Regions from separate parts of the Virgibacillus halodenitrificans genome, predicted to be linked through region 2. Evidence: riboswitches for the same ligand, from Rfam matches in the RefSeq annotation. Region 2 holds a riboswitch; each other region holds the start of a gene.
The links. A riboswitch is a leader RNA that binds a small molecule or an ion and turns the genes downstream of it on or off. The one in region 2 is predicted to bind cyclic di-GMP.
Positions count from the first base shown of each region.

Region 1 (10,477 bases), 1.2 Mb from region 2:
AGGAAACTATAAATTTTAGAACCTATGGATAATTTGTATTACTGAATTAGCCATTTCCAGCTCCAGCGCCTACCCCCTCATGGTCTTAAGTCAAGCCTCTTTGTGGTAAAGGTCACCACATAGAGGCTCATCTTAAGCTAGTCGGGGGTGATCAAGGCGCTTACGCTTTTGTTCTTTAATTATCTTGCTTCCATATGATTGGTGATCTCTTGTTGGATACGCTCAAATTCTGAATCAGGTACCACATAGTACCAAATAGAATTAATCTTTTGACCACTGCCATCAATTTCGAGCGTTTTTGTTGTTTTACGAACATCCCGATAATTACTGAATAAATTCTGCATTGTATCCATGTCCATATCTGTTTGAACATTACCACCGAGAATTTCAAGTATATCGCCAACTTTAGTTATGCTTGAGAAGTTGGCTGCCTTGTTCATGGCTGCTGTAATTACATTACGTTGTCTTTCGTTTCGGCCAAGGTCTCCGCGGGGATCGTTTTTACGCATACGGATGTATTTCAAAGCTTCTTCTCCATTTAATTGGAGAGTCCCCTTTGTAAAATTCTCTCCACCCTGAGAGAATTCCTGGTTATTTTTTACTGTGATGCCACCTAAAGCATCAATCCCTTGCTGGAATCCTTCCATATTTACCTTAGCATAATAATGGACGGGAAGGTCGAAAGCATCTTCCACTGTTTGAATGGATAATTCCACATCACCAAATGCATAAGCATGATTGATCTTATCCATGCCACGACCTGGAATATTCACGTAGGTGTCCCTTGGTATACTAAACATCATCATCGAATTTGTTTTGGGGTTCAATGACAACAAAATCATGGTATCTGAGCGCCCTTTATCACCTTCACGCTCATCCACTCCAAGTAACAGGATATTAAGTGATTTTTTGTTTTTTAAAATAGAGTCAAGCTCTTTCTGACGATCCGGATCATTATCCCTTGCAAGAGGTGTATGCATTGTCTCCACAGTATCCCCTAGTTTGTCCCATACATAATATGCAAATCCTCCACCTATTAAGAGGAAGACTATGATTATTCCCGCAAGCCAGAAGGGCCATTTCCGTTTCTTTTTACCTTTTCGTTTATCTAATCGTGATTCCACATTCATTCTCCTTTAACCAATGTATGCAATTTATAGCATGTGTAAAAAAATTAAAACTCCTTCTAAATTATAACCAAAAACATTTCAAGCGTCTATTTATTCTGAACTTTAGTTGGAATTGCTGTAATAATATAACGATCAGGAGCATTCCCGATATAGGAAAATGGATAACAAGTTGTAACGGTTAGGATTTCATTAGGTGCAGTGGAAGCAATTACAGATAAATCATCTGCCGGAACTACCTTTGTCTCCACAATTTCATAGGAAAAGTCACCATATGGCAACTTTACCGTCAAAATGTCACCAAGCTGCAATTCTCCCATACGGCGAAAGACGGTATCACGATGTCCCGATAAGACGATTTGGTCGTCCTGTTGTGGATACGCAGTTCCACTATAATGTCCAACACCTTTTTCTAAATCATCTTCGTCTGTTCCTTCCACAATTGGCAAGTCTGCCTCTAGTTTAGGGATATGTAAAATTCCTGATGTTTCACCATGCTGTGGGGAAAAACTAGTTCCAGGTGATTGCTTTTCAGAAGTGGCATTGGCTTGGTTAAGTAAATTTTTCGCTTCGGCTAAGGATTCTTTTTGGGCGTTTGTTGTTTTATACCATTGATAGCCCCCATAGCTTAAGAAAACTATTCCACAGAACACTAAAAGTATAGCAAGCTTTTTCATAGGACGAATCTCCTTACACCATTTCTCTTAGTATATAAGATTTACCACAGTTTTGGAAGGAGTTACCTTTTTAATTTGAGTAGTTAAACTGTTCTTAAATAAGAATTAATAATTTATAAAACTAAGTAAATAGACGTAATTAGTTGTAAACAAGAGAAATCTGTTCGTTATATAGAATAAACGGCTGTTTTTGAGGTTTTTCAATCTGTGAGAAATGTCCTATACTTCAATTAATCGTTCTTTAAAAAGAACATAATAAAAGTCATAAAGAACGAATGAGTTACATAGGAAAGGAGGATATTCGCTGTAGAGTGCAAAAGTGGAAATAATTTTGTTAATTGGTTGTGAATCATGTAGAAAGTGCTTGCTTAGAACAGCGAGAAGCTTTTATCCAATCTATTTATCTGTAAGAAAATAATATTATAAATCTGGAGGAATGTAAAAATGAGTATTAAGAAAAAGTTAGGTATGGGAATCGCAACAGCAGTATTAGGAGTAGGACTTATTGGTGGAGGAACGTTTGCTTATTTTAGTGATCAGGCAGAAGCTACTGGAAACTTTGCAGCGGGTACATTGGATTTAAGTGCTAATCCGACGACAGTAATTGATGTTGAAAATATTAAGCCAGGTGATTGGATGACCCGTTCATTTGATTTAGTGAACGGTGGATCACTGGACATTGCTACTATTGATTTATTAACGGATTATACAGTTACAGATGTCAATGGTGATAATGCAGGCGAGGATTTTGGTAAACATGTTCGAGTAAACTTTTTATTGAATGCAGATAAACATGATGTACCTATATTTTCTACAACCTTGGCGGAACTCAAAAACATGTCTCCAGATGTCATTGAAGGAAATTTCTTCTCTGCTTGGCTAGGTGAAAGAGGAGGTAAACTTGCTGTAGGAACTTCGGATAAGTTATATGTTCAGTTTGAATTTGTAGAGAATGGCCAAGACCAAAACAAGTTTCAGGGTGACTCTTTAGAATTAACTTGGACATTTGAAGGTAAGCAAGGTGCAGGTGTAGCAAAATAGTAGGTTAAGAAGGGAGAAGTAATTCTTCCTTCTTTCCTTTACATAATTATAAAGGAGGTTTATTTCAATGAATCTAAAAAACAGCATACTAACAGCAGTTGCGACGGCTGCAATTGGACTATGTTTAATAGGTAGCGGCACATATGCCTATTTTAGCGATACTGAAGAAACGAACAATACTTTTGCTGCTGGCCTACTCGATTTGGAAATTAATAAAGAAAATATCATAAACGTAGAAAAAATGGTTCCAGGGGATTCGGTAAACGGTGAGTTCCAGTTGTTGAATGAGGGCAATGTAGATATAAAAAATATAAAGTTAATTTCCTCCTATGTAGTTAACGATTACGGAGCTCCAAACAATGGTGACGACTTGGGTAAATATATTGAAGTTCAATTTAAACATCATGGAAAAGCAGTATTTAATGAGCCAAAAACCTTAGCTGAATTGCAACAAACACCTGAAGAAATAGTTGGTGAATTTCCAGTAGGAAGCAGTCCAAAAGAATTTTCGGTAGAAATAGAATTTATTAATAATGAGAATAACCAAAACCATTTCCAGAAAGACACAATAGAACTAAATTGGAATTTTGAAGCAGTTCAGCGTGATGGGAAAACATTAGAGTAAAGGAAGGAGGATCCTTTCTCCTTCTGAGTTTATTTATATTCACAAGCCTGTAATACACTAATTTCCGGTTTGTGAATGTATGTAAATTCTTTATTTGAAAAGGTGGAGATGAATTTGCGTTATAGCCGGTTGAAAAAGTTTAAAACAAAAAACAAAACTTTTTTATTAACAGTAAAAATTGCGCTGGCATGGTATCTGATTTTATTGTCTGCTTCCTACCTAACAGGGGGGACTTCAGCGCATTTTACCGACACAATTAATGCGAAGAAGACACTTTCTATTGGGACTTGGGAAATGGAAAACCCTGATGTACCTGAAGAAGTAATAGATATGAGCAAATTAAAGTTTCCACATAAAAAGACGCAACGGATAGAAGCATGTGGGGATAAGTTATTAAAGGTTAACCTGAAAAATAGTGGAAAAAGTGACATGGGACATGACAGCAGGTATGAGGTCTATTATGGCGAAAAAGGTAACCCAAAGAATCAAGGTAAGAAACTAAAGTTAGCTGAAAATGAAGGGAAAATTAAAGCACTCAAAAAAGGAGAGAGTATTCAATTAACCTATAAAACAGACAAACCGGGCGTCTATGTTTTTGTTGTTTATCAAACGAATGAGCATCTAAAAAAGGATACTGTGGAGAGCGGTAAAATAACCGTTACCTGTGAGACAGAGGAGGATAAGAAAACAAAGCCAGTAGAGAAGGAAGATGAACCATCAGTTAATACAAAAGAAACAGAACATCCTAAAGAACAGGTGAAGGAAGAAAAATCGGAAGAAAAGAAACCTGAAAAAGCCCAACAGGAGAAGTCAGAACCTACCAAAGAAGAAAAAACTGAAAAACCTCCAGAGCCTGTAAAGGAAGATAAGGTAAAAGAAGATAAAAAGCAATCAGAGTCAAAAGACCAGGCGAAGCAGGAAGAGGAAAAAGTAACCAAACAAGAAGAAACGCAAAAAAACCAGGAGGATGAAAAGTAATGAAAAGACGAGTGGTAATGAAATGGGTAAATCGATTAGTATCTACCATTTTGATGGTGTTGCTAATTACAGTAGCAGGTATCGTACTATCAACCAAACTCTCTGGAGGAGAACCACAGGTATTTGGCTATCAACTGAAAACAGTGCTGTCAGGTTCTATGGAGCCGGGTATTCAGACAGGGTCAATTATCGCGGTGAAGCCTACGGATGATGGCAGCAAATTCAAAAAAGATGATGTTATTACTTTTATGGCTGATGAAGACATCATGATTACACATAGAATTGCAGAAGTTATCAAATCGGAAAATGGTGTTATGTATACAACGAAAGGTGATAACAACAATGCAGCAGATTCGGAACCGGTAATTGCTGAAAATGTTGTTGCCAGCTATGACGGATTTACCATTCCCTATGTAGGCTATATTATTGATTTTTCACAATCTCCAAAAGGAAGTATAGTATTTTTGATATTACCAGGTATTCTCATGCTTGGATACTCTGCATTTACCATATGGCGTGCACTCGGCCAGTTGGAGGATAAGAATAAATCTGGAACAGCCGAGGCGAAGTAGCCTTCCCTTCGCTGTTCTCTATAAGGAAGATGCTTATGATTTTTAAGAAATTGGTTGTTACTCTATTCTGTATCTTGGCCTTAGTTATAGTAATGGGGGGCAACTCCGTCACAGCAGAAGAGGAAGAAAAAGAGTTAGCCATCAATGTTTTACCAGGAGATGTATTATTTAATATCAACAATATGAAGCCAGGAGACTGGGCGCCCCGCACAATCACCGTTCAAAACAATGGTATAAAGGATTTTACCTATCAAATGTCATTACGTAATGATGGGGAGGAGAAGCTATTCAATGAATTACTGTTGGAAATCAATGACAGTAAAACTGTTTTATATGAAGGCAAACTGGCAGACTTCACTAAGCTTTCCGACAGAGACCTTAGTACTTCCAAGCAAGAGGAATTGGAAGTAACAGTTATTTTCCCAGAGTATCTCGGTAATGAATTTCAAGGACTTGATGCTGAGTTTTCTATATTGTTCACCGCAGAAGGCAAAACTAGTCAGTTAGCTGAAGTTAGTGTTGATGGAATGATTGGCAGTGGCAACTCGCAGACACAGTCTTTTCTTCCCAATACAGCAACAGGAATTTTTAACCTATTTCTATCTGGTGCTGTTCTTTTGATAAGTGGGGTATTTATCCTATTGTACAAAAAATGGAGAAAAGTTAGTAAAAACTACAGTTAAAAAACTAGTAAGGGCACTCGACAATCCATAACAACCATACTCGACAAGATGCTTACTCTAATTTAACAAAACTAGTTTTATTATGACAAAACAAGCTATGTAATAATAACAGGGTATATAGTATGATAGTCATAGAAAATAAGTTTCCTCAGAAAAAGGCAAACTCATCTGAAAAGGGAGGGCGCAAAGCCACAGATCTAAGGTGTTAAGAGCTAAGATGGCTGGGCTATCTGGAAAAAATAATGGGGGACGGTTAAATGACAAGTAAAGTAGAAATTAACACAGTTGATAAAGAATGGCTTGAATTAATAAAAGAAGCTAAAACTCTCGGTATACCTTTAAAGGAAATTAAATTATTTTTATCGGGGAACAAAAAAGGTTGAAAAATGGATTTATTTGTGCTTTATATAGAACCACTCACCTTTTATATGATATAATTCTCTTTGAAAGAAGGTGAGAACTTGATCGGTGATAAAATTAAACAAATACGTAAAGATAAAAAAATGTCCCTATCAGAACTTGCTGAGAAAGCAGGAGTTGCTAAATCCTACCTTAGCTCAATCGAACGTAATATACAGACAAATCCATCGATCCAGTTTATTGAAAAAGTTAGCGTTGTTCTAGATGTTTCAGTAAACGAATTGATACGCGAAAAACAGTCTGCTGATATAGAAGAATTAGACGATGAATGGCTTGAGATTGTACAGGAAGCCATGGACTCCGGAGTAACGAAGGAGCAATTCAAAGAATACTTGGAATTCAATAAATGGCGTAGTAAACAGGGAAATAACAAATAAATAGGATAGACCAAACCGCTTAGCCAAATAGCTGACGGTTTTTTATTTGGCTTTTATTATAGGAAAAGTAATTAGAAACGAAAGTAAAGTGTAAGCTTGTTCGTTACAAATGTAATAATATACTCATTCTTTGAATAATTTCTGCTATATTTAATTTTAAATGCAGTAACACAATATCAATAAGTTAATTCATTCTTTATCTATGTCGCGAATCATTGGATAATCCTCACACATTTTGGAACCATTCTTTCTTAGAGATCAATCGTTAAATACTCAGCTTTTAGGTGAGCTAAAAATAAAATTGCTAGGTTTCATTTTCATAATTTAGTGATAAAGAATATAGAAGCATTCAGAACAGGAGCTATCATTAATGAAGAAATATACATACTGGCTTTTGCCAATCGGTTGGATGGGGATTATTTTCTATTCCTCCCATCAGCCATATGAAAAACAGGATATAAAACCTTTCTTATCCGATAAATTTGACCTATCTTTTCTTGAACCTCTATTGGGATGGATTGCTTTTAACTACCATCATTCAGTAGTAAGTATTGAATCAAGAGGGGTCAATGGGTTTATAGAGTTCTTTCTGCGTAAGGGAGCTCATGTGACCGTGTTTTTTATTTTATGTCTTCTTTTCTATCTGGCGTGGAGAAAGAGCATCTCTTTACCGATAAAAAAGGCGATAACACTTTCCTTTTTACTTACAATTGCATATGCTATTTTAGATGAATTTCATCAAGGCTTTACACCGAATAGAACACCATACGCAGGAGATGTAGCATTAGATGGTTTTGGGGCATTTTTGGCCGTAGTTTTCATTATAGTATTAAGGAAGATAAAACTTCGGATAACTGACAAAAAATAAATGATGATGACGAAAGTATTAAATGTAAACAATAATTTTGAAAAAAGTATAAAAAATGCCAAATTTCGACAACACTTCCTATCAATATATGTTATAGTTCAAATTAACTAATCAGAAATATTTTAATAAAAGGCGGGAAATTAGATGCTTGAGCAAGAAAAATATAAAGATATGTTAAAAAAAGTGATTGATGAGACGGAAAATCATACAATTAAAAATTCAGAGCAATTAATCCAAATGCTTGTAAGTGAGTTAAAGCATGGATGCATGATTGGAGAGCAAATGCAACAACAGACTACAATTAAATAAATACAATCTAACTACATGTTCGAATTCGGCATGTAGTTTTTTTTGGAAATTAGGGGTATGATAAGTTATAGTAATAATTTAATACATACTATGGAAGGAAGTGAACGAATTGCTTGGTTATTTACAACGTCTCGGTAAATCTTTAATGTTACCGATTGCTATGTTACCTGCAGCTGCGCTTCTGGTGCGTCTGGGCGCGGAGGATATATTTGATATTCCATTTGTGACTGCAGCAGGTAATGGGATTTTAAATAATTTAGGACTGATTTTTGCTATTGGAATTGCGATTGGTTTTTCAAAAGATGGGAATGGAGCAGCAGCATTAGCGGGAGCTGTTGGTTTCCTTGTATTAGAAGGTGGCTACAAGGCAATCAATGATGAACTGAATTTGGGAGTATTAGCAGGTATCATCGCCGGTATAACTGCAGGACATTTATACAATCGATTCAGTGATATTCAGCTACCAGACTTTCTCGCCTTCTTTGGTGGGAAGAGGTTCGTGCCAATTATTACATCAGTAACGATGGTTATTATTTCAGGTGTTATTGGCTTATTGTGGGGACCGGTTCAGGACGGGATTAATGGTTTAGGAGACTTATTTATTAATGGAGGAGCAGCAGGTGTAGGAGCTTATGGTTTCTTTAACCGTCTCTTAATACCAGTTGGTCTTCATCATGTTATCAATACGTTAATTTGGTTTGATTTCGGTACGTTCACTGATGCAGCAGGGAATGTTTGGAAAGGTGATATCAATCGTTTTCTTAATGGAGATCCAACAGCAGGTCACTTTACCGCTGGTTTCTTCCCTGTAATGATGTTCGGTTTGCCAGCAGCATGCTTAGCTATGTATGTAACTGCGAAAAAACATCGTAAAGCAGCGGTTGGTGGTTTCTTAGCAAGTATTGGCTTAACCGCATTCTTAACAGGGATTACAGAGCCGATTGAATATTCATTTATGTTTTTATCACCAGTTCTTTACGGTGTACATGCTTTACTAACAGGGCTCTCAATGATGGTTGCTTATTGGCTGGATATTCGCCATGGGTTTGGTTTCTCAGCAGGTGCCATAGATTATTTTCTAAACTTTGGTATCGCTCAGCATCCACTACTATTACTTGCTCAAGGAATTGTTTTTGGTATCATATACTTCCTTCTCTTCACACTTCTAATTAAGAAGCTGAACTTGAAAACACCAGGACGGGAAGATGAAGACGAGGATTATGTAGAAGAAACAGAACAAACTGGAACGCCAACACGAGGTAAAGGTGCAAAAGACTATGACAACAAATCCTATCACTATTTAAAAGCACTTGGTGGACCTGAAAATATTAAATCACTTGATTATTGCGCAACACGCCTCAGACTACAAATAAATGACATGGAACAAATTGATGAAAAAGAATTAAAACGGCAAGGTGCTCACGGAGTTATGAAGGTCAATCGGACAAATCTTCAAGTAATCGTAGGTACTACAGTAGAGTTTCTTGCTACAGCTATGAAGAAACGTATGGACAACAACAATATGGAAGCACCTGGACAGGTGGAAAAGCAACCTGTTGAACAAGAACAACCAGAACAAGGAAGTACTTCTTATGAAGAAATTGCTATGCCTGTGAATGGTAAAGTTATTCCATTGTCAGAAGTACCTGATCAAGTATTCTCTACCAAAATGATGGGAGACGGTTTTGCTGTTGACCCAACAGATGGAATTATTGCATCTCCAGTTGATGGGGAAATATTAAATGTATTTCCAACAAAGCATGCTGTTGGACTTCGTACAAAATCCGGACTGGAAATTTTAGTTCATATTGGATTGGACACAGTAAAGCTTGAAGGCTCTTGCTTTGACGTTTATGTAAAAGAAGGAGATGTAGTTAAACAGGGAGATACGTTAGTGAAGGCTGATCTGAACTATATTAGTAAGAACGAGTTATCTACTATTACGCCGATTATCTTCACTAATTTACCTGAAAACCAAACTGTCTCAATCACGCAAACTGGAGATCTTAAAACTGGAACAAAACCTATTATTGAGATAAAATAAACGAAGTTACAGGCTGGTGTACCATAGAGCACACCAGCCTTGTTATACATATAAAAAGTATGAAGTCGACTGTTTAATGAAAGGAGAGAACTGATAATGAAAAGCATAGTACCAATTTATATTAAAAATGCCAAAATATATCAAGAAGACAAAATAATAAATAAAGGCGGAGTTTTAATAGAGCATGGCAAGGTTGCTGCAGTGCATGAAAACATTCAAGAAGAGTTGCCAACAAATGTTCAAATTATTGACGGTACAGGTTTACAGGTAATTCCTGGTTTTATTGATGGACATATTCATGGAGCTGATGGTGCCGATGTCATGGATGCAACGGAGGCTGCTCTGGATACAATGGCAGCAGTATTGCCACGAGAAGGAACAACCAGCTTTCTTGCCACTACAATAACACAAGCTCCTGAAAATATCGATAAGGCACTTGAGAATATAGCACACTATAAAAATAAAGCCGGTTTTGCTGAAATGGTTGGCGTACATTTGGAAGGACCATTTATTGAAGAAACAAAAGCTGGTGCACAACCACTCGATTTTATTATGGAGCCAAACATAGAACAATTTAATGAATGGCAAGAAAAATCCGGGAATAAGATTAAAACAATTACGATGGCACCTGAGCATGATGCTGATGGATCGTTTATAAACCACCTTTACCGTAACGGTGTGAATGTCTCAGCAGGCCATACCGGCACAGATTTTGCAGGCATGAAGCGAGCTGTTTCATATGGTGTCCGTCAAGTA
Region 1 covers NZ_CP017962.1:2,625,275-2,635,751, reverse strand. Annotated here, with positions in the region: gene BME96_RS13705 (LCP family glycopolymer transferase) at 180-1,124, opposite strand; gene BME96_RS13700 (class D sortase) at 1,217-1,804, opposite strand; gene BME96_RS13695 (CalY family protein) at 2,249-2,845, shown strand; gene BME96_RS13690 (TasA family protein) at 2,913-3,470, shown strand; gene tapA (amyloid fiber anchoring/assembly protein TapA) at 3,585-4,448, shown strand; gene sipW (signal peptidase I SipW) at 4,448-5,020, shown strand; gene BME96_RS13675 (LPXTG cell wall anchor domain-containing protein) at 5,056-5,703, shown strand; cyclic di-GMP riboswitch class I at 5,851-5,937, shown strand; gene sinI (DNA-binding anti-repressor SinI) at 5,961-6,086, shown strand; gene BME96_RS13665 (helix-turn-helix domain-containing protein) at 6,165-6,500, shown strand; gene BME96_RS13660 (VanZ family protein) at 6,871-7,368, shown strand; gene BME96_RS19635 (hypothetical protein) at 7,513-7,677, shown strand; gene nagE (N-acetylglucosamine-specific PTS transporter subunit IIBC) at 7,787-9,721, shown strand; gene nagA (N-acetylglucosamine-6-phosphate deacetylase) at 9,818-10,477, shown strand, end outside.
Region 1: another riboswitch for cyclic di-GMP. It lies ahead of sinI (DNA-binding anti-repressor SinI); the one in region 2 lies ahead of BME96_RS07595 (prepilin-type N-terminal cleavage/methylation domain-containing protein).

Region 2 (10,477 bases):
GCCAATTATAAGGCTATTGGATCAGCTTCTCACCACAGGTATTCAATTAAAGGCAAGTGATATACATATCGATCCACAGGAACAGCATGTCAATATCCGTTATCGTATTGATGGGAGACTTCAGACAGAAAACACAGTACCAAAACAGATGCAAAATGCTTTAATTGCGAGAATTAAAATACTTGCAGATCTTAATATTACCCAAAACAGATTACCACAGGATGGACGAATCAAAACAACAGTAGGAGTCACGCCTGTTGATTTGCGGATTTCTTGTCTGCCGACTGTACACGGAGAAAAAATAGTAGTCCGAATTTTGGATTTAAACAATGCGTTAATGAACCTGGACGATTTAACTTTTTCCAAGCAAAATATGATCACATACCAGGAATTGATTCAACAGCCATCTGGTTTAATTCTGTTAACAGGCCCAACTGGATCTGGAAAAACCTCGACATTGTATGCATCGATTCAGCGTCTTAACAAAGATAATGTGAATATTATTACCGTTGAGGATCCGGTTGAATTTCAGATGGAAGGAATCAATCAGGTGCAAGTAAATAGTGCGGTCGGTTTAACTTTTGCCAATGGATTAAGATCCATCTTAAGACAGGATCCTAACATCATTATGGTCGGAGAGATCCGTGACCAGGAAACAGCGGAGATTGCTATCCGTGCCTCATTGACAGGGCACCTTGTATTTAGCACGATACATACGAACAGTGCGATTGATACCATTCCAAGGTTGATTGATATGGGGGTAGAACCTTATCTGGTTGTTTCCTCCTTGTCAGGTATTGTAGCACAGCGTCTTGTCCGGAAAATTTGCCGGGATTGCAGAACGGAAAGAGAACCATCAAAAATGGAAAAAGAAATATTTGAGAAAAATGGAATGGAAGTAGAGCGTGTATATTATGGCGAAGGATGTAATGTTTGCCATCAGCAGGGCTATAGAGGGAGAATCGCCGTACAGGAGGTCCTTACAGTGGATGAAACAATACGCAGTATGCTGCTAAATAATCGTTCTGTTTCAGAGATCCGTGCCTATGTAGCAGCACGAAATTTTCAATTTTTAATTCACGATGGATTAGATAAAATTAAGCAAGGACTCACTTCTATGGAAGAAATTATGCAGGTTTCCATCCGGCTATAAGGAGGCCCTTTAATGAAACTACAATTTGACAAATGGTTAACAGAAGCATATCACCAACAAGCCTCTGATATTCATCTAACGATAGGAAAAGCGCCTATCTTCCGTATAAATGGGAATTTGATTGAACAGGATATGGAGAAGCTACGGCCGACAGAAACAAAACAAATTGTTTATTCCATTTTATCAGAGGAAAAATGGAAGCAATTAGAGCGAGAAAGAGAGCTGGATTTCTCTTATGGAATTAATGGAGTCTCCCGCTTTCGGATAAACACCTTTTATCAACGAGGAGAGCTTTCCTTAGCGATTCGGATTGTTCCTAGAGGCATTCCGTCCATTGACGAACTCGGACTTCCACCCATTTTGAAAGAAGTAGTGAAACAGCCACAAGGTCTTGTGCTCGTTACAGGTCCTACGGGGAGCGGAAAAAGTACTACCCTTGCGTCGATGATCGATCATCTCAATCATTCGGTACGAAAACATATTATTACATTGGAGGACCCGATTGAATATATGCATAGACATCGGCAGTCGGTTATTGATCAACGGGAAGTTGGGATTGATACAGCCAATTTTGCCAATGGTTTACGGGCAAGTCTGAGGCAGGATCCGGATATTATTCTTGTTGGGGAAATGCGTGATTTGGAAACTATTTCTACAGCAATTACCGCTGCGGAAACAGGGCATCTGGTATTAGGTACCTTACATACGAAAGATGCTGTCTCGACAATTGAGCGAATTATCGATGTCTTTCCACCAGAGCAACAGGCCCAAATTCGTATCCAGCTTTCTACCATTTTGTCAGCAGTCATTTCCCAACGACTTCTCATTACGAAGGACGAGCAAGGCCGCAGAGTGGCAACGGAAATTATGATTAGTACTTCTGCAGTGAAAAATCTCATTCGCAATGAAAAACTCCATCAGCTCCAAAACGTGTTGCAAACCTCGCGGGAATTGGGAATGCATACATTGGAAATGGATTTGAAAAGGCTAGTACATGAAGGTCAAATTGCTTATGAGACTGCTGCTCCATTCCTTCCCGAAAGGAGTTACTAGCAATGAATTTTCAATACTCGGGAAAACGGCTTTCTGGTCAAAAGGTGAAAGGGCAAATCGATGCAGATACACGACAGGCAGCGCTCGTGAAATTGGAGCAATCTGGGTTGATTATTTTACGGATAGAGGAAACAAAGCCATGGAATAAAGATATCATTCTTAATAAACGAATTAAAAATAAGGATTTTGTCATATTCCTACGGCAATATGCAACCTTGATTCATGCTGGAATTTCTATTTCTGATGCCACCAAAACAATGATTATGCAGACAGGGAACTATGCATTGCGAACTGCACTTACAGATATGGATAAGCAGTTGGATCAGGGACAAGCTTTATCTAAGGCAGCAGCACGTCACCCAAAAGTGTTTCCAAGTTTACTAGTTAATATGATTCATGCAGGGGAAGCGAGTGGGAAGCTGGACGATATTCTTAATCAGATGGCAGATTATTATGAGAAAGAGTACCGAAATAAACAGAAGGTCATTTCTGCGTTACTTTATCCAGCCATAGTAGGAATAGTTACATTAGTTTTAAGTATCTTTTTACTTGTGTTTATTGTCCCCCAATTTGTCACGATGTTTCGTTCGTTTGGTGAAGAGATACCAGCATATACGAAATTTGTTTTGTCATTAAGTGAATGGGCAGGCCTATTCTGGTGGTTGGTTCCAGTCTTGGGTGTGTTAGGGTTTATCTTATATAAATACTTCATTCAGTATGATTCTTTTCGTTATCGGATAGATGTCGGTAAGCTGAAGTTTCCATTTATCGGAGTGCTCGTCCATAAGGGTGCCTTGGTAAGAATGACACAAACGCTAAGCACCTTAGTAAACAGTGCAGTGCCCATCCTGGAAGCAGTGGAAATTACCGAGAAAGTTGTTGGTAACCGAGTAATCGAAGAAGTATTGGCAAAGGCAAGAGATTCCCTGGAAGTAGGGGAATCAATAACCGAACCGATGAAGAAACATTGGGCTTTCCCTGCGCTTATCATTCAAATGATTCAAATTGGAGAAAAAACAGGAACTCTTGATCATATGCTAACAAAAGCTGCCGAATTTTATGAAGAAGAAGTGGAGCAGTTATCCAATCGGATTAAGACACTGATTGAACCATTAATGATTATTATTCTTACCGTGATTGTCGGCGGCATTATTACCGCAGTAGTTATCCCAATGTTTTCTCTATTTGAAAACATTCAATAAAATGGTAGATTTTAGTAAGATTATGTATTATAATATACCTAGGAATAAAGTAGGAAGTGATGAGTGATTACCTGTATATGGGCACTTTGGTAATCAGGAGCGAGTAGTGCAACCGGCCGACTTCATTTAATAGATACATATTAAAGAGAGGCGGGATTTTTATGCTTACACGCATGAAAAAAGTGTTGAAAAAACAAAAAGGATTTACATTGGTGGAGTTACTGGCAGTTATTGCAATTTTAGCGATTATTGTGGCGATTGCGGTTCCTACTATAGGAAATGTGATCAGTAAATCAGAGGAAGAAGCTCACTCAGCAAATGTTGAACTAATAGAAAATGCTGCTAAATTAGCTGCTGTTTCTGAAGGAATTAATTCGAAAGATTATAAACTTAGCGATTTGGTTGATAATGGATTTCTAGAGTCTATTCCTGATAAAGTTGGTGAGAACGAGTATAACGGAGATGATACTGTTAAAGTATCTAATTCTATAGCTGTTTACACAAAGTACAAAAAAGATGGAAGTGCTGAAGAATAAAATAAAGACGCCCCGGCACATCCCGTGCGCGGGGCGTTTCTTCAATAATTACATAGTTTAATAGAATCATACAAGGAGCTTACATTATGCAACTAGCCATCATATTGTCATTCTTTCTATTCGGCCTCATTTTTGGCTCGTTTTTTAATGTAGTCGGATTACGCCTTCCAAAACAGATCCCCTTTGCTAATGACCGGTCGATTTGTCCCCAGTGCAAAAAACAGCTTAGCTGGTATGAAAATATTCCGGTTGTTTCTTTTATTATACAGGGGGGCAAGTGCCGTCATTGCCATCAGCCGATCTCTTTTATTTACCCGATTACCGAGGTAATCACTGGAATAGGTTTTGCGTTGAGCTATGCTATTTTTGGCTGGCAAATCGAGCTTGCTATTGCCTTATTATTTGTGTCGATGCTCATGATCATATTTGTAGCAGATATTACTTATATGCTCATCCCGGATAAGGTGCTGCTCTTTTTTTTACCTTTGTTTATTATACTGAGAGTAGTAGAGCCGCTTGTCCCTTGGTGGTCAAGTATAGTTGGAGCATTAGTTGGCACTGTGCTGCTCGCAGCAATCATTTTAATTAGTCGTGGTGGCATGGGTGCTGGAGATATGAAGCTGTTTGGTTTACTGGGGATTGTGCTCGGACTGAAAGGAGTTTTACTCACTTTCTTTCTTTCCTGTACGATAGGTGCAATTATCGGTATTATCTTGCTTCTGTCGGGGAAAATTGATCGCAAGCAGCCGATTCCCTTTGGTCCCTATATTGTAGCAGCAAGCCTAATTACATATTTTTACGGTGACAATCTAATAAACTGGTACGTTACGATACTTTTATAAGCAGGTGGTGAATACACGATGGGTTTATTAACAAATGACAGAGTCAATATTGTAATAACGAATTATCTTTTACGTTATTCTTACTATCGCATGCCTGCAGCAGATGGTCTTGTGAGTTATGGAGAAATTGAACTGCCGGAGGGAACGGTGCGAGAGGGGAAAGTCGAGAATAAATCGGTGCTTGTGGAAATGATTAACAAACTGATTTATGAGAAAAAATGGCGAAAAAAGAAGCTTTTCTTTTCTTTGCCGGATGATACAGTCGTGATTCGAAATATAGAGATACCTGCTTCATTAGCTAGAAATGAGGCAAAGGACTATGTAAGAACTCAACTGGGGAACAAAATATATCTTCCTTTTTCCAATCCAGTAATTGCCCTTGATTATCTTGATGTGACACCAGAAAGTGAAGAATATCAGCAAGTGTTGCTATACGCCTATCAGCAAGATAAATTAACTGCTTTTGAAGAGGTGTTTGACAAAGCGGGTTTTAAAGTGATTGGGGCGGACCTGACTTCCTTGTCTGTATACCGTTATTATTATCAGACAAGAGAAGAGCCATCAAGGCATGTGTTATTAGCGCATTGGAATCGGGACAGCTTAGGGATATCAATATTTCAAGAACATAAAGCAATCTTCACAAGGTATATAACAATTGATCCTTTGCTGTTTAGTGAACAAGAAGCGAATATTACTGTAATGCTGGATGATTATATTTTGGAAATCAACCGCATTATTGATTTTTATCGTTACTCGATCACCAAAGGAAATGAGCAGATTGAGCAAATAGTACTTTCAGGGGACTTTCCATTATTGGAAGAAGCACAAAGAAAAATAGCTGATCAGGCAACAATTCCAATAGATCGTTTTGCGAAAGAAGAATTGCCTGTGAAATATGTGGATGTAATGGGGTTGGGATTGAAGACAGATTGCTAAAGGGGATGACGTATGAATACCGAAATAAACTTTCTTGAAAAGCAGCCTTGGAAATATCGGAAAACAGTTTTCTTTGTCGCCCTCTTTTTACTTCTTCTGACGATCGCTGTCTCCATTTTATATATTCAAAAGAGCCGGCTTGAAGCTGAATTAACAGAGGAGAAAATTAAGATAGCACAGGTGGAAACACAGTTGCTGGAAATCAATAAGGCAACAGTAAACCAACAGCAATTAAATAACATAAAAGAAGAGATAGAAATCATTCGCACGGAGGAAATTCCCGTGGTTACCTCCTATTATAGCAGTTTGGAAGGATTGAAGAATCCTAATCAGCTGGTTAGCTTTGAACATACGGACGAAAACCGGCTAGTCATGGGTGCAATTTTTTCTACAGTAGAAGAAGTAGCAAATTATATGGAAGACGTTCAGGAGAAGAAGTACATCCTTCGTACAGAACTCACTGCGATGACAAAGTTGGATAAAAATTATCAGGCAACAATAACCATTATCGTGGACGAGGATGCCCTGAGAGAGGAGCTAGGTGATGCGGAAGGAATGGACTAAAAATCATACATATATTACGTTGGGAATTGTTGCGGCAGTTATAATGATCTATATTATTTCGTTTATCACGCTTATCAAACCTGCTCAGGAAGAAGTTGGAACAGAGGTACAAAAAGTTTCCATGTATGAACAGCAATTGCAAAAGCTTGACTCACAAGCGAATAGTAAAAATGAGTTAACTGAAGAGGACAAAGCTCTTAATCTGCTTGTGCCGCCTAAAAAGTCACCAGATGATGTTCTGCGCAAACTCCAGCAAGCGGCCATAGCTGCAAAAGTGACCATTGAATATGTCGGAACAGAAGGACAGGAACAGCTGGAGAAAGGTGAGGATGAGCAGACAGAGGGCCTCCCACAGGAACAATATGTGATCGATGTTTATGCCGGAAAATTAAATGACATTCATCATTTTCTCGACGGAATCCAAAAGAGTGAACGGCTAATTACAATTGACACATTATCCATCCAACAAACTGCAGATCAAGCGACTGCCAGCCTGCAAATAAAAACTTATGCTCAAAGATAGCCGGATTTCTGGCTATCTTTTTCAATTATATAGGTAGCACCTTTTAAGTGCTTTTTTAACAAGCTCCACATGTTATGTACTAATTATCTTCTCCACAGCTTCTATTGTTATTTATCTATCTTGTTCTACTTTGTCTATATTCTCATATAGATAAATAGGAAGGAGGAGAAGGGACATGCGTCATTATGTCGTATTGCGTTTATTATTGGCAGCATTTCTACTATATGTTGCTTGGCCAATTATTCCACAAGAAACAGGATTTGTGGCCAAGCTTTTTTGGGGTGGTTGGTTAGCCTTTTTTATTTTGGTAGTTGGAGGGAATTTTGCTGCTCTTTTACAAATGGTAACCCCTCCTGTTATGGAACAGAAAGAGTTGAGAAGACGTCAAGCCTCTAATCATTGAGTTTATGTACTTTCAACTGTATAATAAAATATACAGATAATATTAGTACAGTTGAAAGTTGGTGGGCCCCGGTGGCTACAAAACATGAACAAATTATTCAGCATATTTTAGCATTGGAAGTAGGCCATAAAATATCTGTCCGGCAAATTGCCAAGGAATTGAATGTAAGTGATGGTACGGCATACCGCGCCATTAAAGAAGCGGAAAATCAAGGTATTGTATCAACAATTGAACGTGTTGGGACAATTCGGATTGAGACAAAAAAGAAAGAAAATTTTGAGCGTCTTACGTTTGCAGAAGTAATTAATATTGTTGATGGCCAGGTGCTTGGAGGCCGAGAAGGACTGCATAAAACATTAAATAAATTCATCATCGGTGCAATGCAGCTTGATGCCATGCTTCGTTACACAGAAGCAGATTCATTGGTCATTGTTGGAAATAGAATAAAAGCACAGGAACTGGCCCTGGGAGAGGGGGCAGCTGTCTTAATTACAGGTGGTTTCGATACAGAGGAATATATTAAGCAGTTGGCGGATGAAAAGCAGCTGCCTATTATCTCCACAAGCTATGATACGTTTACTGTTGCAGCAATGATCAATCGAGCCATTTATGATCAGCTCATTAAGAAGGAAATCGTTTATGTAGGCGATATATTTACTTCCTATGATGAATCCTTTTATCTGACTGCAAGAGATACGATAGCTGATTGGTATCGACTGAATGATCAATCCGGCCATACTCGTTTTCCAGTTGTGGATGACAAAAAGCGAGTTATAGGAATGGTAACCTCAAAGGATATTGTCGGTAAAGCAAATGATGTGCATATTGAAAAAGTAATGAGCAGGGATCCGCAAGTAGTACAAGCTAAAACTTCGCTTGCTTCCGTCTCTCACCTAATGGTTTGGGAAGGAATCGAGGTTGTACCAGTAGTTGATCAGGCTCATGAATTACAAGGGATTATTTCCAGACAGGATGTTTTGAAGGCATTACAGCAGATCCAAAAACAGCCTCAGGTTGGAGAGACGATTAATGACATCGTTGCTCGTAATCTTACCCATACAGAAGACAGTGAGATTGTATTTGAAACAGAAGTTACCCCCCAAATGACGAACCAGCTTGGTACACTATCCAATGGTGTATTCACCACATTAATTACAGAGGCAAGTAGCAGGCTGTTGCAGTATTATAAAAAAGGTGATTTAGTAGTTGAAAATCTATCCGTATTTTTTATAAAACCAGTACAAATTGATAGTAAAATAACAATTAAGCCTAAGCTGCTGGAAGCGGGCCGTGTATATGCCAAATTGGATGTAGAGGTCTTAACAGGAAGAAAAGTAGTCGGCAAAGGACTGATTATGGCACAATTAATTGATAGATAAAAAACAGAGGCAGGCATAAAAAATTTATACATTGAAAATCCGAACCGATTCGTACTACTAATGAATCATGGTTCGGATTTATTTTTGTAATTAGCGGAGGGAAAATGCGCAGACTCCTCGCGAATTATTCCTTTATTGTAGGAACTTGGACTTTTATTTGGGATTCAAACGCCTATATTCACTACGGTAGTGCTTGACTTCCTTCATTCCTCTTAATAACTGCATTCCACCCAAAATCAGAAAAACGATGCCAATAAAAAGAGAAATTCTTGTCTGATAAAAAATATACTGATTTATCCCAAAAAAGAAAACGAAACTACCAAGACATATTCGGGATTTTGCGTTAAAATAAGCTTGAGTTAATTTATCTTCACTTTTTAATATGGCGACTTTATAATATACATATAAAACAAGTGAAAGTACGATGATGATTGGAAATATAAACATATAACCTCTCCTACTATCTTTTTAATATCCTCATATATTGTAACTTTTTTTATCAGGATAGGAAAGAGAAAGCTTGCTTTGTGGCCGCAAATATTAGTGATAATTCTTAAGGTATGGAAGTAGAGCTAAGGAGAGTAGTTGAGATGGGAGTCATAAAATGATTACAAGACAAATTTTAAATGATATTAGAGCATTTGATACTATTATTATTCACAGGCATGTACGACCAGATCCTGATGCACTCGGTTCTCAAGGGGCATTAATGGAATTAATTAAGGAGAATTTCCCTGAGAAGAAAGTCTATGTCGTTGGGGAAGAGGATCCATCTCTAACATTTCTTGTGCGAATGGATACGATTGAGGAGGAAGTGTACGAAGGCGCATTAGTTATCGTTTGTGATACCGCAAATGCTGCTCGAATTTGTGATCAGAGATATGATTTAGGTGAGAAACTGATCAAGATCGACCACCATCCAAATGTGGATACCTATGGTGACTTAAGGTGGGTAGATACAAATGCGAGTTCAACAAGTGAAATGATTTATGAGTTTTATCTTGAATTACAAGATCAATTGTCAATGAATGTAAAGGCAGCAAGACTTATTTATGCAGGAATTGTCGGTGATACAGGAAGATTTTTATTCCCTAGTACTACGACAAAGACATTCCATTATGCTGCTGAGCTTGTAGCCTATGATTTTGACCGTACGGCTCTTTATGATGGTATCTACAGTATGAAGGAATCCATAGCAAGAATGCGAGGGTATATATTAACAAATTACACATTGTCTCCAGAAGGGATGAGTACGGTTAAATTAACAAGGGACATATTGAATGAATTTGGGGTCAGTCCTGTAGATACCGGTCAGCTAGTTGGTGTATTAGGAGAAGTGGAAGGTATAAAGGCATGGGTCTTCTTTATTGAAGAAGAGGATCTCATACGGGTACGATTCCGTTCAAAAGGACCTATAGTCAATGATATTGCTGCGAAATATAATGGTGGAGGTCATCCTATGGCTGCAGGTGCATCTGTACCAACATGGAAAGAAGCGGAAAAAGTTATCAATGACCTACACATAGCATGTTCTGATTATAAATAAAAAAGTGTGCTGATTTCATAATGGAGGGAGGAAATCAGCACACTTTCTATATGGTTTGAAATTTTTAGCTTGTTTTACTGTCAGGCATTGGGATAAACCAGCAACCTGTTCTTGTATCATCACAATAGACATGAAGATGCTCCTTCTCAATTTCCCGTTTAATCAACCTAATTAGTTCTCCGGATTCAGCATAAGCGGTGCGACCTTGTTTTAACTGTCTGAGTTTTTCATCTCGTAATCTTCTCTCATTCATGATTAACATCCCAATCTCTCCTTTCCCGTTCATTAGTATATGAATAAATTAGTTATTTGTCTCTAATTCTATTTTATTTCATTTTTT
Region 2 covers NZ_CP017962.1:1,443,827-1,454,303, forward strand. Annotated here, with positions in the region: gene BME96_RS07580 (GspE/PulE family protein) at 1-1,153, shown strand, start outside; gene BME96_RS07585 (type IV pilus twitching motility protein PilT) at 1,166-2,206, shown strand; gene BME96_RS07590 (type II secretion system F family protein) at 2,209-3,408, shown strand; cyclic di-GMP riboswitch class II at 3,452-3,535, shown strand; gene BME96_RS07595 (prepilin-type N-terminal cleavage/methylation domain-containing protein) at 3,570-3,944, shown strand; gene BME96_RS07600 (prepilin peptidase) at 4,031-4,786, shown strand; gene pilM (type IV pilus biogenesis protein PilM) at 4,805-5,722, shown strand; gene BME96_RS07610 (hypothetical protein) at 5,735-6,286, shown strand; gene pilO (type 4a pilus biogenesis protein PilO) at 6,267-6,809, shown strand; gene BME96_RS07620 (hypothetical protein) at 6,985-7,212, shown strand; gene BME96_RS07625 (DRTGG domain-containing protein) at 7,284-8,591, shown strand; gene BME96_RS07630 (YtpI family protein) at 8,745-9,038, opposite strand; gene BME96_RS07635 (DHH family phosphoesterase) at 9,196-10,137, shown strand; gene BME96_RS07640 (YtzJ family protein) at 10,202-10,399, opposite strand.

Region 3 (10,477 bases), 1.2 Mb from region 2:
GACAATCTTATTATGATGACCTTCAAACCAATGCGTTTCGCATATTTAATGGGGAAGGTGATGGCGTAGGCGGATTTACGATTGACTATTATGATGGCTATTACGTTATCAATTGGTATAGTGAAGGGATTTATGTCTACAAAGAACAGGTTATTCGTGTGTTGGATGAACTGGGAGATTATAAAGCAATTTATGAAAAGAAACGGTTTGATACAAAAGGTCAATATTTAGATGACGATGATTTTGTAAAAGGAGAACGGGGAGAGTTTCCAATTATTGTTACAGAGAATGGTATTCGCTATGCAGCCTATCTAAACGACGGTGCCATGACTGGTATTTTCCTGGATCAGCATGATGTACGAAAAGCGATACGCGATCGCTATGCAAAAGGGAAGCATGTATTAAATACCTTCTCTTATACAGGAGCCTTCTCCGTGGCTGCTGCGTTAGGGGGAGCAGAGAAGACGACTAGCGTGGATTTGGCTAAAAGAAGTAAAAGCAAAACGATAGAGCAATTTAGTGTCAATGGCATTGATTATGAGGCCCAGGACATTCGTGTAATGGATGTATTTGATTATTTTAAATATGCTAAGCGCAAAAATCTGAAATTTGATCTGATTATCCTGGATCCACCAAGCTTTGCGCGTTCAAAAAAACATACATTTAGTACAGCGAAGGATTATCCGGCACTTTTAAAAGATACAATTGAAATTACGGATAAGAATGGTGTGATTGTTGCATCTACTAATAATGCTACATTTGGAATGAAAAAGTTTAAAGGATTTGTTGAAAAGGCATTTAAAGAAATGAAAGTCGGTTATTCAATTTTGGAGGAATTTCGCCTGCCAGGAGATTTTATGGTCCACAAAGATTTCCCTCAAGGCAATTATCTCAAAGTATTGGTTATACAAAAAAAGAATTAAATGGATACAAGCAAATGTTTAAAAGTAAACAGGAGTGCGATCAATGGTTGTTGTTGATCGTACTTTTTTTATGAAATGATATCTCTTGAACACGAGCCCGCGGATATTAAATTAATAGAGCAAATTACTAAAAAGTGAGACCAATAGCACAAGTCATCGTTCTTATAATGGAATATTTTTCAGCTTGTTTCATGTAAATTAAATATTTTTAAAGAAATAAGCAAATTATTATTGTATAATTATTCTTTTTATTGCATAATAATTCATATACTAACTGAAATGAGGGTTGTGAATCATGGGTATTGAATTAGCAGAAATCACTAATAAACAACTGAATTTACATGGACGGGACTTTTTATCATTAGTTGATTATACACCAGAGGAAATTTACTACTTACTCGATTTGGCGGAATATCTAAAAGAACAAAAAAAGAAAGGAAATGTTGTAGAGCCCTTAAAAGGCAAGACGCTTGGGATGATATTTGAAAAGTCTTCCACTCGCACCCGTGTATCTTTTGAAGCTGGTGTTTATCAATTAGGAGGGACAGGGATATTCTTGAGTTCAGGAGACCTGCAACTTGGTAGAGGAGAATCAATTTCAGACACAGCAAAGGTCCTGTCAGGATATTTGGATGGAATAATGATTCGTACTTTTTCCCAGGAAGGGATTGAAGAATTGGCTCATCATTCTACTATTCCTGTCATTAATGGATTAACAGACAAGTATCATCCTTGCCAGGTATTAGCAGATCTTCTGACGATTAAGGAATTAAAAGGGAAACTAAAAGGGATGAAAATGTGTTATATCGGCGATGGAAATAACATGGCACATTCCTTAATGATTGGTGGAGCGCTGATGGGAATGGAAATCTCTATAGCTGCCCCTGAAGAGTACCAACCAAATAAAGCAATTACTATAAAGGCCGAGAAACTTGCTAAGGAACATGGTGGCGGTATCATTGTCACAGACAATGTGGAGATGGCGACAGATGGAGCGGATATTATTTATACAGATGTTTGGGCAAGCATGGGGCAAGAGATGGAACAGGAAAAACGACTGAGTGCCTTCAAAGATTACCAGGTAAATAGTACATTACTAGCTATGGCTAAATCGGATGTAATATTCATGCATTGTCTACCTGCACATCGGGGAGAAGAAGTTTCTACAGAAGTTATTGATGGAGAGCATTCAGTTGTATTCCATCAAGCTGAGAATCGCCTGCACGCACAAAAAGCGTTAATGACTGCCTTAATGGGAGATAAATAGAAAGCGATGAGCTGTGTAGAAAACACAGCTCATCGCTTTTCTTTCATTAATCAATAGACTTGTAGTCCCACTCTATCAATTTCTACCATACGTACTTGATGTTCTGGAAGAAGGGGTCCCATTTTTTTAGCAAGTTGATCCCCTCGTTCCTTAGACGCAAATGAAATCATAGTAGGACCTGCTCCACTGATGACTGTTCCAAAAGCGCCATGCTCTTTGGCTAGTAGCTTTATTTGCTGGTAATTTGGAATAAGTTCTGCCCGAAATGGTTCATGGAAACCGTCCCTCTCCATTAGTTTCCCAGCCTGTTCATAGTCACCATTTATCAAAGCCGCTACCATTACATTACTGATACTACTGGCAGTAGTAGCTTGATTTTTGGAAAAATGATCTGGAATTACTTTTCTAGCTGCCTCTGTCTTTAGTTCTACATGAGGAATATATACAACGGTATCCAAATCGATATCGGATAAATGGACATATTCAAGGTCATCCTCTGTTAATTTGGCAGTAATTACTAAGCCTCCGAGTAAAGCTGCAGCTATATTATCGGGATGCCCTTCGATTTCTGTGCCGATTTGTAATTTATCTTTTTGGGACAAGGAGAGTTTGCATAGCTGGTTCGCAAGCTCAATACCTGCAACAACGGCAGAAGCGCTGCTTCCAAGCCCTCTGGCTAAAGGGATATCACTTGATATGGTCACTTTAGCTGGAGGAAGGTTTTGTTGATAACGTTCTGCAGTTCTTTGTGCAATTTGGTAAATAAAATGCTCTTCATATGTTAAGCAGTCAGGTAATAGCTTGGTTGTATGGACAAACTCCCACCTATCTGACTGTTCTACATTTAAATGAAGATAAAGCTGTACTGCCAGGCCTGCCGAATCAAAAGCAGGGCCTAAGTTGGCTGTGCTTGCTGGAACGGAAAGCTTAAAATTCATCATGCTTTCACCAATTTATTTATATAATCTGTTACAGTAGCTTCGTCATTAGGCAAGGAAACAGTTTCTACTTCCAACTGATCAATAGCTGTTTGTGGATCCTTCAAACCGTTCCCTGTTAGCACAGCTACCACTTTACTTCCTTTTTGAATTGTTCCAGCTTTACATTGCTGAATAACCCCGGCTATGGAGGCACATGATCCAGGCTCTGCAAAAACACCTTCTACTTGTGGTAACAGTTTAAATGCATTACTAATCTCTTCATCTGAAACAGAATGGATGGCCCCATGGGACTCATCTCTTGCTGCTACAGCAAGATCCCAGCTTGCAGGGTTACCAATTCGAATAGCTGTTGCTATGGTTTCCGGATTTTCTATCACTTTATTATTAACAATGGCTGCAGCACCTTCTGCTTCGAATCCGAACATTTTAGGAAGTCCTGTTTGTTTGGATTCATTATACTCTTTAAACCCTTTCCAATATGCGCTAATATTACCTGCATTACCAACAGGGATCGCAAGTATATCTGGAGCAGCACCAAGCTCATCACATATCTCAAAAGCTGCTGTTTTTTGCCCTTCAAGCCGATATGGATTGACAGAATTAACGAGCGTCACAGGAGATGTTTCACTAAGTTTTCGAACCATCTTCAATGCATCGTCAAAGTTACCATCGATTTCTACAATTTCTGCACCATACATAATAGCCTGTGCCAGCTTTCCGAGGGCTACTTTACCCTTAGGTATAACAATGATTGCTTTTAACCCTGCTCTTGCAGCATAAGCAGCTGCTGAAGCAGAGGTGTTACCTGTGGAAGCACAAATAATAGAGGTGCTACCTTCTTCGACAGCTTTTGCTACAGCCATCACCATTCCCCGATCCTTAAACGAGCCTGTGGGATTTATTCCTTCTACCTTTCCATACAGATCAATGCCTAGTTGACTTGAGAGAGCAGGAAAGTGGATTAATGGTGTGTTACCTTCATGTAAAGTTAGTGATGGCGTATGTTCTGTTACTGGTAAAAATGACTTATAATGACTGATCAGACCGTGCCATTTCATTCTTAGCATCTCCTTCCACTTTATAATAACTCTTTACTTTAATAACTGCATCCAGACGATTAAGTCTTTCTAAAGCTGTAGTAAAATTGCTTAAAGAAGTCTGATGAGTAACCAAAATTATCTCTGCCTGTTGATGTTTTTGAACAGGTGTTTGAAGGATTCGCTTAAAACTAATGTTTAGCTCATTAAACAAGGAAGAAATTTTGGAAAAAGTTCCTACCTCATCCTTTACTTGTAGACGTAAATAATATTGTCCAAATCGTTGGTCAGGCGCTTTTAATTGTTTCTTAAATCTTGGTGCAACAGATTGTCTGCCATTTACACCTAAACGAATATTTTTAATAACAGCTACAATATCGGACACTACTGCCGTAGCTGTTGGCAGACTACCGGCACCTGGGCCATAGAACATTGTTTCTCCTACAGCCTCCCCGTAAACATAGACGGCATTATATTCATTTTTAACATCTGCTAAAGGATGGCTTTTTGCTAAAAAAGTCGGTTGAACGTTGACTTCTACCTTTTTATCCTTGCAGTTCGCAAATCCAATGAGTTTCATTGTGTAGCCTAACTTATCTCCATATTTTAAATCCTCTAAATCTAGATCCTTAATGCCGGTAACTTCTACTTCCTCTAAGGCAATATCTGTAGAGAATGCGAGTCTTCCCAGAATGGCCATTTTACGAGCAGCGTCTAATCCATCCACGTCTGCTGTTGGATCTGCTTCTGCAAAACCTAACTCTTGAGCCTGTTTTAGTGCATCTTCATATGGCATGCCTTCATTATTCATTTTCGTAAGTATGTAGTTGGTTGTACCATTAACAATACCCATTACCTGCTGAATCCGATCAGAGGACAAGCCCTCAGCAATCCCTCTTAAAATAGGAATTCCTCCTGCTACACTCGCTTCGTAGTAAAAATCACATTGGTTTTTGGTTGCTGCTTCCTGAAGCTCTGGCCCATGTAATGCAACTAAATCTTTATTTGCTGTTACCACATGTTTTTTGGATGAGAATGCTTTTAAAATATGATGGTATGATTCTTCAACTCCACCCATAACCTCTACTATGATATCGATTTCCGGATCGTTTAAAATATCTTCTGGATTAGTGGTAAGAAACGTTCGATCTATTTGCACATCACGTGTTTTTTCCGTATCCCGAACTAGTACACTCTTTACATTTACTCCACAGCCGAGTTGGTGTGCAAGCTCTTCCTGGTGGTTTTCAATAAGCTTAATCACACCTGAACCGACTACTCCTAAACCTAATAGACCAACTGAAACATTGCTTCCCACAAAATCACCTCATAGTTTTTTCATTTAATAGATATTTAAACATGAAAGGAAACGTATGGCAATAGAGAATTTTTAGAATTATTAATTAAGCGCTTTCATTTAGGTAACAAAAAAGAAGCAATTGTAATAAGTTAAATAAAAGGAAGATAATCACAGGGGGTTTAATATAATGAACTATTCGGGAGTAGGACTCATTTTTATTTCTTGTTTGTCTGTAGGGTCTGGGGTTGGACTTCTCTTTGGGGCACTGGAAGCTGGAGGGGCGATCGGGTTAGGCGCTGGAATCTTATTCACAGCCATATTTCGTAAAAGTAAATAGTAAAAGGATAGTAAAATCATTTAATGGAAGTATTTAAAGGAAGTGGCTATAACTATAATTAACGTTAGGAATCGGACAAGATTATACGTTTAGAGAATTTATTTTGATATTTATAAATAATATGCTGACTTCTATTTAATAGGGTGGTATAGTTTAAATAGTTTAACACTAAAGTAATTTGATCATGGCAAAATTGGTGAAAGCCAATGACGCAAAGCTATAGGGGCTAAAGGAGGGGATCCAACGCTTGCCAGCTACCGGTTACAGGAATGCAACACATCCGATTGCCGATGTGTTTTTTTGTTGAAAGGGGGAACTAAAAAATGAAAAAAAGTGCTTTGCTTCTACTTCTTCTTGTTTTAATTCTGTTGGCAGGATGTGGGGGCACAAAGGAAGCAAAAGGGACTGGGAGTACAGGAACCGCAGATCTCAAAATGTTGTATGAAAATGAAGAATTTAATGTGAAAGTAAAAGAAACCGATGGTTGGAAATTAGCTAAAGCTAATATGAATGGAAACAAATTAAATGCTAAGTTTGAAAAAGATACAATTAACGCAATTATATCTTCCCTAACTACTAAAAAATCATTTAAAATAATTAAGAATGAATTGGTAACTGGTGCCGGAAAAGTGGAAATTTTAGAGGAAAAAGAAAATTACATATCGTTTGAATCAACTATGAAAACAAAAATCCGTACAGACATTTATTTGGAAAAACAAGGCGATTATACCTACATTTTTACCTTTGTTACTCCGGTAGCTGACTATAAAGAAGTAAATAATGAAATTAATAAACTAAGACAAAATATACTAGTGAATTAATAAAGGGGCTGTAAAAATGATTAAACGTTTAACAGGCTTAACCATAGGCTTTAGCTTAATCTTAGGTGGACAAGCTTTTGCTGAAGAATCGTTAAAGGTGGTAGACCCACAATCTGATTTATATGACACAACCCGATATTTGGAAGAGGCAACCTATGATATAACTACCGATTTTAGTGATAAAGTGTTATTACAAGAACAATTTGCAGAAAAACGATTAAGGGAAGCACAGCTCGCAATTGAACAGGGTGATCCAGCTGCAGCAAAAAAACTGATTCAAGAAGCTGACATACACGGAGAATTAATGGAGGAAAATTTAGCTGAAGTCAATAAAACTGATGATGAGATAGAGGAAATAGATGCACTGGAAAAAGAAGTTCTTTCCTATATTGCAAAGCGAACCGAGATACTAAAATCACTTTTGATTCGAGATGATATTCCTGAAGACGCTAAGAAAGGAATTCAAAGAGCAATTAATAATCAAGAAAAAGTAGTAGAGAAAATTCATAAGGCTTTTGCAGAAAAAAGATTGCATTTAGATGATCAAGAAGACGTAGATGACGATGCTGAAGACGAAGCAGAGGAAAAAGCAGAAGAAGCTGAAGACAAGGCAGAGAAGGAACGCGAAAAAGCCGAAGAAGCAACAGAAAAAGCCGAAGACAAGGCAGAAAAAGAACGTGAACGCGCAGAGGAAAAAACAGAAAAAGATCGTGAAAAAGCTGAAGAAGCAGCGGAAAGAGCTGAAGAGAAGGCAGAAAAAGAGCGAGAGCGTGCAGAGGAGAAAGCAGAAAGGGATCGTGAAAAAGCAGAGGAAGCAGCAGAAAGAGCTGAAGAGAAGGCAGAAAAAGAGCGAGAGCGTGCAGAGGAAAAAGCAGAAAAAGAACGTGAACGGGCAGAAGAAAAAGCAGAAAGGGAACGTGAAAGAGCCGAAGAGAAAGCTGAAAGAGAACATGAAGAAGATGAGGATGACGATTAAAAGCTGGCATTTCAAGATTTAGTTATTAAATAGAAATGTACTAAAATCGATAGAGAAAAAGAGATGGCCTTTCGCTATTCTTTTTCTCTATTTTTATTTATTTCAGGTTTATGCTTCAGCGGAAATATTCAGTTATCAAATAGAAGTTTAGTGTTTCATTTTGTAGTGATCATAGGTATCCATTGCTAACGTTACTCCTTGAGCAAAGGCTGCTCCCCCACCTAGCGCTGCACTAACCGAAATAGCCTCCATAAATTCCTCTTCTGTTGCTCCGTTATCTACTGCTCCCTTGGTGTGATAGATAATGCAGTATTCATCTTGTGCGTAAACGCTAATACCAAGGGCAATTAATTGCTTTTCTTTCTTACCGATAGATCCTTCTTGAAAACAAGCGTCTGTAAAATCAAAATATGCTTTGGTGACTTTAGGGAAGCTTTTTTCAAATCTGCTGCTTCCTTGTTTATAATCCATAATAGATTGATCAAAATAATTTTCCATTTCCTCATAATTTTCTTCCATTGTACTCACTCCAATTCACCGTTGTTTTAGATTGCATAGTATAGTCTTATTAGAAAGCAACAAAATTATACATATAGTACGATAAAGCAAAAAAACCCTACTTCAGAGTTTGAAGTAGGGTTCTTTTCTAAAACATTTTGAATTTAAGCCAATGCCTTGCTTCTCATTTTTACCATGGAAATTGTTGCAGTAGCTAACGCAATTATAACGAAAAATCCGCCCACTGTTGCATTATGCTCTACACCTGATTGCTCAATAACAAGTCCTCCGAGAAAAGAACCAAAGGCAATTCCAAAATGAAGTGCAGAATTATTTAAGCTTTGTTGTATATCTGATGTTTCTGGTGCTGCTTCGATCAAATAACTCTGTAATGCGGGAGTAATTGCCCAGCTCATCATGCTCCAAATAATCATAACAATTAAAAATACTGGTACTGCAAAGGTTGTATATGGAATGCTAAAAATAGCTAAGCCAAAAATTATAATTACGCCAATAATAGTAGGCTTGGCACCGAATTTATCAGCGAATGTGCCTCCAATACCACCACCCAATACTGCTGCCACTCCGAATAGTAAGTAAACGATACTTACCCAAGTTCCGTCTAAGCCCATTGTTGTTTTTAAGAAAGGAGTCAAATACGCATAAAGCGTTAAATGCCCAGCCAAAAATAAAAACGTAGTCAATTGAGCAAAGAATATTTTACGGTTTTTTAAAGTAGCTAACTGCTTAATTAAGGAAATCGATGGCTTTGGATCAATTTTACCCATGAAAAAGTAGACCCCGAGAAATGAGAATACAGTTAACACAGATATAAGCATAAATGGAGCACGCCAACCGAATGCATTACCTAGCATTAGTCCAAGTGGTACTCCGAGAACAAGAGAGCCACTAACTCCCATCATCACAACTCCTATAGCTCTTCCCCGATAATTTGGTTGAACAATATTAGAAGCAATGGTAATACATAAAACTACAAGTAAAGAGCCACTCGCTGCAGAGATGATTCGAGCTGCAAATAGTATAATATATGTTGGACTTACTACTGCTAGCATATTACCTGCTAAGAAGACAACAAGTGAAATCAGCGTAAGCTTCTTTCTTTCTATTTTGTTGGTCGCAGCCAATAGGATTGGAGCAGCAATTGCAAAAACGAGTGAGAATACGGTAATAAGCATACCGGCCTTTCCAAGGCTAATTCCCAAATCTGTTGCCACTAAATCAAGGATACCACCTATAATTAATTCGACCATCCCTACTACAAATGAGACGATTGTCAGTAAATAAACACGTTTATCCATTATTCATTTCCCTCTCTCTTAAGTTACCACTATAATAGTAACTTGTATAACGAAAAAAAACAAGAGCAAGTTCTCTTGTGAACAAATAAGTGAATTATGCTATTATAGGTTATATAAAGGAAGTTTCAGGGAGATTATAATTATGCTGCAACAATTTGGTTTTACTCAATATGAAAGCCAAGTTTATCAAGCCTTGGCTACAAGCAATGAACCTCTGGATCCATCTAGGGTTGTTAAACGCTCTGGCGTGCCCCGCGCGAAAGTTTATGAGGTACTTGATCGTTTGGGTGATAAGGGTGTAATTCTTGAGTCGACAACGGAAAAGAAAAGAGTATATGCCGCTTTGCCTATTGAAATGTTAGTTGAAAAATTAAAAGGTGACTTTAACTATAAGATAGAAAAGTTAAAAAAGATGGAAGCGACAGATATCCCTACAGATGATCGTGTCTGGACATTAAAAGATGACCAGTCCATACAGGTTGTCTTAAAAGAGTTAATCCAGGAAGCAACTGTTTCTATCTTTATTTCAGGATGGGCCGGAGATTTACAAAAAGTATTGCCTTTACTTGAAAACAAGTATGCACACGGACTCCAAGTTACGATGCATGTGATTGGTCAGTTAGAAACAAAGATTCCTGATGTTTCCGTCCTTATTCCTGATGATTACCATGATAGTTTAGAACAGAGTCGGACCATAATTATTGACGAGCGAGAAATGCTTTTTGCCGGAATAGAAGATAGAGAATGGCAAGCAATTCGAACGCAATCGCGTCCACTTGTTAAGTTTTTTACAGAATTCTTTTATCATGATGTTGCTTTGACGGAAATAACCAGAAAATATAAAGATATTGTGGTAAAAGATACGGAGATACGGAATGTTTTAATGAAATTAAGGTATTAATCGGTTGAGGGAGGAAACAGGTTTGAATAACCAAGATGTACAAAAAGATGCCATGCGTGTTTTAAAACAGACAAGCAGAACATTTAATATTCCAATTAACTTACTAAAGCCTACTTTAAAGAAAACGGTTGCTTCAGCGTACCTTTGCATGCGAGCA
Region 3 covers NZ_CP017962.1:277,864-288,340, forward strand. Annotated here, with positions in the region: gene BME96_RS01500 (class I SAM-dependent rRNA methyltransferase) at 1-923, shown strand, start outside; gene argF (ornithine carbamoyltransferase) at 1,219-2,190, shown strand; gene thrB (homoserine kinase) at 2,241-3,131, opposite strand; gene thrC (threonine synthase) at 3,128-4,189, opposite strand; gene BME96_RS01520 (homoserine dehydrogenase) at 4,158-5,486, opposite strand; gene BME96_RS19745 (hypothetical protein) at 5,656-5,805, shown strand; cyclic di-GMP riboswitch class I at 5,982-6,067, shown strand; gene BME96_RS01525 (hypothetical protein) at 6,129-6,626, shown strand; gene BME96_RS19475 (DUF5667 domain-containing protein) at 6,643-7,602, shown strand; gene BME96_RS01535 (carboxymuconolactone decarboxylase family protein) at 7,750-8,121, opposite strand; gene BME96_RS01540 (MFS transporter) at 8,265-9,419, opposite strand; gene BME96_RS01545 (TrmB family transcriptional regulator) at 9,562-10,320, shown strand; gene BME96_RS01550 (squalene/phytoene synthase family protein) at 10,373-10,477, shown strand, end outside.
Region 3: another riboswitch for cyclic di-GMP. It lies ahead of BME96_RS01525 (hypothetical protein); the one in region 2 lies ahead of BME96_RS07595 (prepilin-type N-terminal cleavage/methylation domain-containing protein).